2 regions of the Rhizobium sp. BR 317 genome follow, and region 2 is predicted to be linked to the other one. Evidence: predicted binding sites of a transcription regulator. Region 2 holds the regulator's gene; the other holds the start of a gene.
What was found. The regulator HrcA, encoded in region 2, represses chaperone genes, less so after heat shock. The targets are predictions, from matches to a motif close to GTTAGCACTCNCNNNNNGNGAGTGCTAAC.
Positions count from the first base shown of each region.

Region 1: a site for HrcA is predicted at 2,273-2,301, ahead of groES (co-chaperone GroES). Genes of this name have one in related genera too.

Region 1 is NZ_JARWLB010000034.1:16,850-21,275, reverse strand. It holds gene QD357_RS30270 (hypothetical protein) at 1-39, opposite strand, end outside; gene groL (chaperonin GroEL) at 130-1,758, opposite strand; gene groES (co-chaperone GroES) at 1,824-2,123, opposite strand; gene QD357_RS30255 (sensor histidine kinase) at 3,161-4,120, opposite strand.
Region 2 is NZ_JARWLB010000007.1:260,413-264,838, reverse strand. It holds gene rdgB (RdgB/HAM1 family non-canonical purine NTP pyrophosphatase) at 1-581, opposite strand, end outside; gene QD357_RS14045 (VOC family protein) at 593-1,006, opposite strand; gene rph (ribonuclease PH) at 1,026-1,742, opposite strand; gene hrcA (heat-inducible transcriptional repressor HrcA) at 1,915-3,003, shown strand; gene QD357_RS14030 (GFA family protein) at 3,051-3,485, opposite strand; gene grpE (nucleotide exchange factor GrpE) at 3,707-4,348, shown strand.

The DNA.
Region 1 (4,426 bases), on a different contig from region 2:
TTCCTCCGGTATCGAGTTGCTAATGCTTTCCTTTCTCATCGTTGACTCCATAGATCTTCACCGATGGAACTTGAATAGTTTGATCATGTGAAGGGGAGGCCCACCCGAGGGCAGGCCTCTTTGGTCGCATCAGAAGTCCATTCCGGCGCCCGGAGGTAAAGCGGGAAGGACTTCCTTCTTCGGCTTTTCGGCGATCATGGCCTCGGTCGTCACCAGCAGGCCGGCAACCGAAGCGGCATCCTGAAGTGCCGTGCGCACGACCTTGGCCGGATCGATAACACCCTGGGCATAAAGGTCGCCATATTGGTTAGTTTGAGCATTCCAGCCAAACGAGAACTCGCTTTTCTCGCGCAGCTTGCCCACAATGATCGAGCCTTCCGCTCCAGCATTCTCAGCGATTTGGCGAACCGGCGCCTCGATCGCCCGCCGGACAATATCAACGCCAACGCGTTGGTCGTCATTGTCGGTCTTTAGTCCGTCGAGAGTATTGACAGCGCGCAGCAGCGCCACGCCACCACCCGGCAGGATACCTTCCTCGACGGCGGCCCGCGTCGCATGCAGTGCATCGTCGACGCGATCCTTCTTTTCCTTCACCTCGACTTCTGTCGAGCCACCGACGCGGATGACGGCAACGCCGCCAGCGAGCTTGGCAAGGCGTTCCTGCAGTTTTTCGCGGTCGTAGTCGGAGGTGGTTTCTTCGATCTGGGCCCGGATCTGGGCAACACGCGCGTCGATCTCAGATTTCGAGCCGACGCCGTCGATAATCGTCGTGTTTTCCTTCTCGATGGTAACCCTCTTTGCCCGGCCAAGCATGTTCAACGTCACATTCTCGAGCTTGATGCCGAGGTCTTCGGAGATGACAGTGCCGCCCGCCAGGATGGCTATATCTTCCAGCATCGCCTTGCGGCGATCGCCGAAGCCCGGAGCCTTGACGGCAGCGATCTTCAGGCCACCGCGCAGCTTGTTGACGACGAGCGTTGCCAGCGCTTCGCCTTCGACGTCTTCAGCGATGATAAGGAGCGGCTTCCCCGACTGTACTACGGCTTCAAGGATGGGCAGCATGGCCTGCAGATTCGACAGCTTCTTTTCATGTATGAGGATATAGGGATCCTCGAACTCAACCCGCATCTTGTCCGGGTTGGTCACGAAGTAGGGGCTGAGATAGCCACGGTCGAACTGCATGCCTTCGACGACTTCGAGTTCGGTGTCTGCGGTCTTGGCTTCTTCCACCGTAATGACGCCTTCATTTCCGACCCTTTCCATCGCCTCGGCAAGAAATCGGCCGACTTCTGCATCGCCATTGGCAGAAATGGTACCAACCTGGGCAATCTCGGAATTGTTGGATATCTTGCGGGCGTTGGTCTTCAGTTCCTTGACGACGGCCTCGACGGCAAGGTCGATGCCCCGCTTCAGATCCATTGGGTTCATGCCTGAAGCAACCGCCTTGGCGCCTTCCTTTACGATGGCCTGGGCAAGCACCGTCGCGGTTGTCGTGCCATCGCCAGCGATGTCGTTGGTCTTGGAAGCGACTTCGCGCAGCATCTGCGCGCCCATGTTCTCGAACTTGTCTTCGAGCTCGATTTCCTTGGCGACGGTGACCCCGTCCTTGGTGATGCGCGGAGCGCCGAAGGACTTGTCAATCACGACGTTGCGGCCCTTCGGGCCGAGCGTAACCTTCACGGCATTAGCGAGCACGTCGACCCCACGCAGCATGCGTTCACGTGCATCGGTGTGGAATTTGACTTCTTTCGCAGCCATTTCTTCAACTCCTCAATAGGCAGCTATCTGACTGATGATTTCGGGTAGATGGCTCAAGCAGTCTTCTACTCGGCCTGGGTTTCGATGATGCCCATGACATCGCTTTCCTTCATAATCAGGAGATCTTCGCCATTGATCTTGATCTCGGTGCCCGACCATTTTCCAAACAGGATACGGTCGCCGGCCTTGACATCGAGTGCCTGGATCTGGCCGGCATCACTGCGCGCGCCGGGGCCAACGGCGATAACCTCCCCCTCCTGCGGCTTTTCCTTGGCGGTGTCCGGAATGATGATACCGCCCTTGGTCTTTTCTTCCGATTCGACCCGGCGGATGAGAATGCGATCGTGAAGTGGTCGGAACGACATGTTTTCCTCCGATGGACAATCAATAGTAACGTTGTTCCCCTGGCCGGACCGGATGACCAGTCCKGGCGGGTGCAAAACCTCGATCGAGCTTTTTGCGCGAAATGATCTGGTTTTGGGATTTTTCKATTTCAAGGGGAGGAAACAAAAAAATTAGCACTCCCGCAACGTTGCTGCTAACAATGCGGAAAGGAAGAATAAATTGGCGATCCGAGTTGAGAAGCCCGGTAATCGCCGCAAATTTTGCACGAGCTTCGAAGTGTCATTAAAGGGAAAAAAGAACGTCCTCAAGAGATCGCGCCGCTCTCAGTTGCGCAGGCTGTTTGAGCTCCCTTTTCAGGTTCGAGGACGCCGTGAACTCTTGGATTCATGGCTCCCCTTGAAGATGCGCCGTGACACGCTGCCGAAGGCATCGGCGCAGCCTCACCTTGGTCCGCAATAGTCGAACTGCAGATCGCCCCGCCGAAGATGCTGTACGATCTTCCCCAGCATAAAAATAGCCGCCAATGTTGTTGCAGTTCCAGGCCACAGATTGGGATTTTCGCTGTTAACTGTTCCTTCCGTCTGTGCGCGGATGACGGCTAGCCGCTGCCGGAGGTCGGCTACTTCCCTGCGCAGCCACACGATCTCTTCCTTGCAGCCTCTAGCTCGTCCGGTTCTTCAGACTCCTCAATATCTACATCGAAGTCTTCTTCTAGTTCGGCGATGTATTGATCGAACTCATTGCGGCTTTGGAACCCTTTCAGCCGAATGTTGGTCATGCTCTCGGGCGAAAAAGAGGACGGCAGATTGTGACGAACGGCTGCCAAGCACCTGTGAACCCCGCATCCCTGTTCGGCGCCTATGAACACTCGGTGGCCACATCCTCGGGATGGGTCGACCGACGTTTGCGACAAACAACACTCTGGGAAAACCGCCAGAGCTAAAACAGACTCAGCATTTGGCTCTGCCTGTGTCTGGAACCATCGGAGTTGGCACTGCCTTGCTTTTGGTGAGGTTCGAATCCAAGTACCCGGGAGCGTTGGCTAGGATAAGCGCCCTCACGAAGACCGCGCAAAATCGCGCGCATGTGCATCTGGTAACGCCACGACGGCAATAAGTCCGTTTTCTGGCCTGGCTTGCAATTTGACGTACCCGCCGTAAAGCTCGGCGACCTCTTTGGCGATCGACAACCCGAAGCCGTCACCCGCAACGGTCTCGTCAAGCCTGACGCCCGGTTTCATCGCTTCGGCGATCCGGCTTTGCTCAATACCTGGCCCGTCGTCCTCTATTGAGATCAGCACCATAGCGCCTTCGGCGGTGCTTGTTATTCGAACTGAGCTTGCCGCCCATTTGAACGCGTTGTCGATGATCCCACCGAGAACCTCGTCAGTATCCTCCGCCGAACAGCTTATGCGGAGATCGGAACCGACGGTTGTAACGACACTAAGGCGTCGCTCTGCATAAAGCTTCGACATCATCTGCACTATGTCGTCCACGCGCGACCGAAGATCTGTCGACGAAGCCAATCCCGCCTCCGAAACTCCAGCCCTCGCCCTTCCCAAATGGTGTCGAATCCTTCGATCAATTCGACCAACAAGGTGTCGCGCCTCGCCGGTCGGGTCGTTTTTGCCATCGAGCGCGAGATAAAGGCTCGCGACCGGCGTTTTCAGTCCATGCGCCAGATTGGCAAACTGGAGCCGGGTCTCGGCAAGCCGCTTGCGATTGTGCTCGACCAGACGATTGATTTCCCCAATGACGGGGCGAAGCTCATCGACTTCGGTTTGCGGCAGTTCACGGAGCCGCCCTGACGAAATTTCTGCAATCTGTCCGGACAACGCACGCAGCGGCAAGAGGCCGAATCGGACCTGAAACAAAATCCCGACGCCGAGAATGGCCCCAAGAGCCAGCATCGCCGGCACCAGAAGTGCGAGCGCTCTTGCAGCGGGAGCCGCCAGCGCGACGTTAGGGGCGGTCGCGAGGATTTCGACTGCCTTTCCACCCACGAAGGTCTGCGCCACACGAAAGTGGAGTGCCTCGCCCTTGTCTCCAGGCCCGTCCGCCGGCTGCGGGCTCCCTTTAAGAAGCCGCTTCCAGTCAAGCGCTCGCGGCGGACTGGCAATGCTGCCTCCATCGAGTGATCTTGAGGATAAATGGCGGCCGTCGGCGGTGACCTGCCAGTACCACCCGGAGCCGATACGATCAAAGGGAGGGCCATCGGGATTGCCTGAAAGAGCAAGCGTGCCGTCCGGATTGAATCTCAGAGCGCTGCGAACAGCGTCGATTTGCAGATCGAGCCGCTGATCGACCTGTTGCCTGACCACAGT
Region 2 (4,426 bases):
GAGTCGCCATGCTTCCAGCCATGCTTTTGTCCGGCGCTCATCTCGCCGAAGGTGGTGTCATACCCCTTGGGCTGGAAAATCGGATCGTAGCCGAAACCCTGGGTGCCGCGCGGCGGCCAGACGACGGTGCCCTCGACCTCGCCGCGGAAAAACTCGGTATGCCCGTCCGGCCAGGCGAGGCAAAGCACGCTGACGAAGCGCGCCGTGCGGCTCTCCGGTGAAGCGGCACCGGCCTTTTCCAACGCAGTCTCGACCTTCTGCATTGCCATTGCGAAGTCACGGGTGCCGTCAGGCTTTTCCGCCCAATTGGCCGTATAGACGCCAGGATCGCCACCCAGCGCATCGATGACCAGGCCAGAATCGTCCGATAGCGCCGGCAGGCCKGAGGCATGCGCGGAGGCCAGCGCCTTGATCGCGGCATTTTCCTCGAAGGTGGTGCCGGTTTCATCCGGTTCGATGAAATTGAGATCGGCGGCAGATTTGGCAGCAAAACCGAGCGGGCCGATCAGGTCTCGAATTTCCTGGATCTTGCCGGCATTGTGGCTGGCGACGACGATGGTCTTGGTATCGAGCTTGCGCATATCCTGTCCTGTCATAGGCCCCAGATCCGGGGTTCGGCGCATTCCAGGCTGTTGCCGGCCGGGTCGCGGAAATAGATCGAGCGGCCGCCACTCGGCCATTGAAAATCGGCTTCGATATCGACCCCGGCAGCCTTCAGCTTTTGCGCCATGGCTTCGATGTCGTTGCCGCTGACACGAAAGCAGACGTGACCGTGCCCTTTCGTGCCATGGGGCGGCACGGGTAGGGCACCCGGTTCGTGCGGCTTGACGGTTTCCGCGCTATTGAAGATCAACAGCACGCCCGGCCCGCAGCGATAAAAGACATGACGGTTGCCGCCGCGCGAAATCTTCTGCAGTCCGAGAACGCCGCCATAGAAGGCCTCGGCTGCATCGAGATCGTCCGCATAAAGAGCGGTTTCCAGAATGCCTTCCATCAACGGGCTCATCGGTTGACCGCCTCTTCGGTCAGGCAATCGCCTGCTTCTGCAGCTCCACCAGCTCGGCAATGCCGTTTTTGGCGAGATGCATCAGGGTTGTGAATTCTTCTTCGCTGAAGGGCGTGCCTTCGGCCGTGCCCTGGATCTCGACAATGCCGCCGGCGCCGGTCATGACGAAATTGGCATCGGTCTCGGCGGATGAATCCTCGAGATAGTCGAGGTCGATCACCGGCTGGCCGGCGAAGATGCCGCAGGAAACGGCGGCKATGTGATCCTTCAGGACACGGTCCGTCTTGATCATGTTGCGGCTTTCCATCCACTTCAGACAGTCGTAGAGCGCGATCCAGGCGCCGGTGATCGAGGCCGTGCGGGTGCCGCCATCGGCCTGGATGACGTCGCAGTCGAGCGTGATCTGGCGTTCGCCCAGTGCCTGCAGGTCGACGACGGCGCGCAGCGAGCGGCCGATGAGGCGCTGGATCTCCTGCGTGCGGCCGCCCTGCTTGCCGGCGGCGGCTTCGCGCTTCATGCGTTCACCGGTGGCGCGCGGCAACATGCCGTATTCGGCCGTGATCCAGCCCTTGCCGCTGTTGCGCAGCCATGGCGGCGTCTTTTCTTCCAGGCTTGCCGTGCAGAGCACATGCGTATCGCCGAATTTGACCAGGCAAGAGCCTTCCGCGTGCTTGGAAAAATTGCGCTCAAATGACACTTTGCGCATCTGGTCGGTTTTTCTGCCTGAAGGCCGCATTCTGCTCTCCTGAAAGTTTATTGACCGCTTCTACGATCCACCGGCGGCTTTTGCAAAGGAAAAGCAGGCTGAAGGGCCTTGTAGTGCTAGCGTTGATATTTTTCCCTTTTGCCATTGCTAACTGAATGATTATATTTTGACTAAGGCTCAACAGAACGGATTTGACAGCGAAATGGGGTTCACGACATCGTCGGTTTCGGATGCCATTGCAGCGCTGGACGAACGCTCGAAGGAAATCTTCCGCCGTATCGTTGAAGGCTATCTTGAAAATGGCGAACCGCTGGGATCGCGCAATCTCTCGCGCTTGCTGCCCATGTCTCTGTCGCCGGCCTCCGTGCGCAACGTCATGAGCGATCTGGAAGAGCTCGGTCTCATCTATTCGCCGCATATCAGCGCTGGCCGTCTGCCGACGCAGATCGGCCTGCGTTTTTTCGTCGACGCCTTCATGCAGGTCGGCGATCTCTCCGCAGAAGACCGCGCCACCATCGACCGTCAGGTGCGTGGCAGCAACCGAGACCAGCCGATGGAATCTGTGATGACCGAGGCAAGCCGCATGCTGTCGGGCATCTCGCGCGGCGCCGGATTGGTGATCACCTCGAAGAGCGATCCGGTGCTGAAGCACGTCGAATTCATCCGCCTGGAGCCGACCAAGGCGCTGGCCGTGCTCGTCGGCGATCACGATCAGGTGGAAAACCGCATCATCGAATTACCGGCCGGCGTTACCTCCTCGCAGCTCACGGAAGCCGCGAATTTCCTCAATGCCCACATGACCGGCCAGACACTGCCGGAGCTGCGCCGTCAGTTACAGACGTTGAAGGAGAGTGTGCGCCAGGAACTCGATATTCTGTCGCGCGAGCTCGTCGAACGCGGGATCGCCGTCTGGTCCGGCGACGGGGATGAGGGCAAGCCGACGCAGCTCATCGTGCGCGGCCGCGCCAATCTGTTGGCCGAAGTGGGCGGTGCTGAAGATCTGGATCGCCTGCGCCTGTTGTTCGACGATCTCGAAAAGAAGGACAGCCTGATCGAGATCCTGAACCTGGCCGAAAGCGGGCCGGGCGTGCGCATCTTCATCGGCTCGGAAAACAAGCTCTTTTCGCTCTCCGGCTCCTCGTTGATCGTCGCGCCCTATCGTGATGACGACGACCGCATCGTCGGCGCCGTCGGCGTCATCGGTCCGACACGGCTGAATTATGCCCGCATCGTGCCCATGGTGGACTATACCGCCCAACTGATTTCCAGGCTGTCGCGGCCAGGGATGTGACGAAAGCCTCCGCAGGGCGGGCCTTCATTGAACGCGCAGAGATCGTTTTAGTCGGGTAGCAGGGTTCCCGATCCGCCCATCTCCGCCGGCATGTCCTTTTGTTTCGGCAGGCCGTCTCTCAGATGCAGCACGGTGTTCTCGTAGTTGACATGAAGCATCGGCTGGAAGTCGAGGGTTGGGATAATGGCGGCGTAGACATCGGTCACGCCCCACAAGGGATGCTCGGTCAAGAGATGGCCACCGCAAATCTTGCACCATTTGCGCAGGCTCTTTTCGCTTCTCTGGTAGCTGCCGATGTGGTCAGCGCCCTTGGTGACATGCACGGCTTCCGGTGGCCAGAGCGAAAAGGCGTTGACTGGTTCTGCCGACCATTCCCGGCAGGAGTMGCAATGGCAATAACCCATCGCCACCGGTTCGCCACTGACCGCGATTTCCACCGCGCCGCAGAAACATTTGCCCGAATGGGACTGGCTGCTGGACATGGACGATCCCTCATGTCGTGTTGAAACGGCCCCGACTATACCCGGAAAGGGTCTTGGATAGTAGAAGCCCCAACGGGGGAGGCATTTTCACCCGATTGGTATTTGGGCAAATAGGGCTGGATTGCCGGGAAATGGCTGTTCTTCGCGACAAAGCCTTGATTTTTTCCGGCCAAACCTCGATATCGGGCTCATTCAAAAGACAAAGCAATTCGGAGACCGTCATGACCGACGAAACAACGAAAACCGGACCTGACGCCACGGCGACTGACAATCCCGCGGACTTTGCGCAAGAGGCTGCGGAAACCGCGGATGCGGGCCAGCCTTCGCAGCCGGATCCGGTCGAGCTGCTTAAGGCCGAAAATAGCGATCTGCGTGACCGCTATCTGCGCCTTGCCGCCGAAATGGACAACTTGCGCCGTCGCACCGAGCGTGACGTCAAGGATGCCAAGTCCTATTCCGTCGCCAGCTTCGCCCGCGACATGCTTGCCGTTGCGGATAATCTGCGCCGCACGCTGGAAGCCATTCCGGCCGACGCCCGCGCCGAAGCCGATGCCGGCCTGAAGACGCTGATCGAAGGCGTGGAAATGACCGAGCGCTCCATGCTCTCGGCCTTGGAGCGCCACGGCGTCCGCCAGATCGAGCCGGTCGGCCAGAAGTTCGATCCCAACTTCCATCAGGCGATGTTCGAAGTGCCGAACACCGAAGTACCGAACAATACGGTCGTGCAGGTGGTGCAAGCCGGCTTCGTCATCGGCGAGCGTGTTCTTCGCCCGGCCATGGTCGGCGTTGCCAAGGGCGGCCCGAAGGTTGCCGAGATTTCCGAACCGGGCGCCAACAGCCCGTTCGACGAAAAAGACGCCTGATCATTTTCAGGTAATAGCAAAAGAGAAGAGCCGGATGATGTGAGATCATCCGGCTCTTTTCTTTTGCCGTGGTCCGAT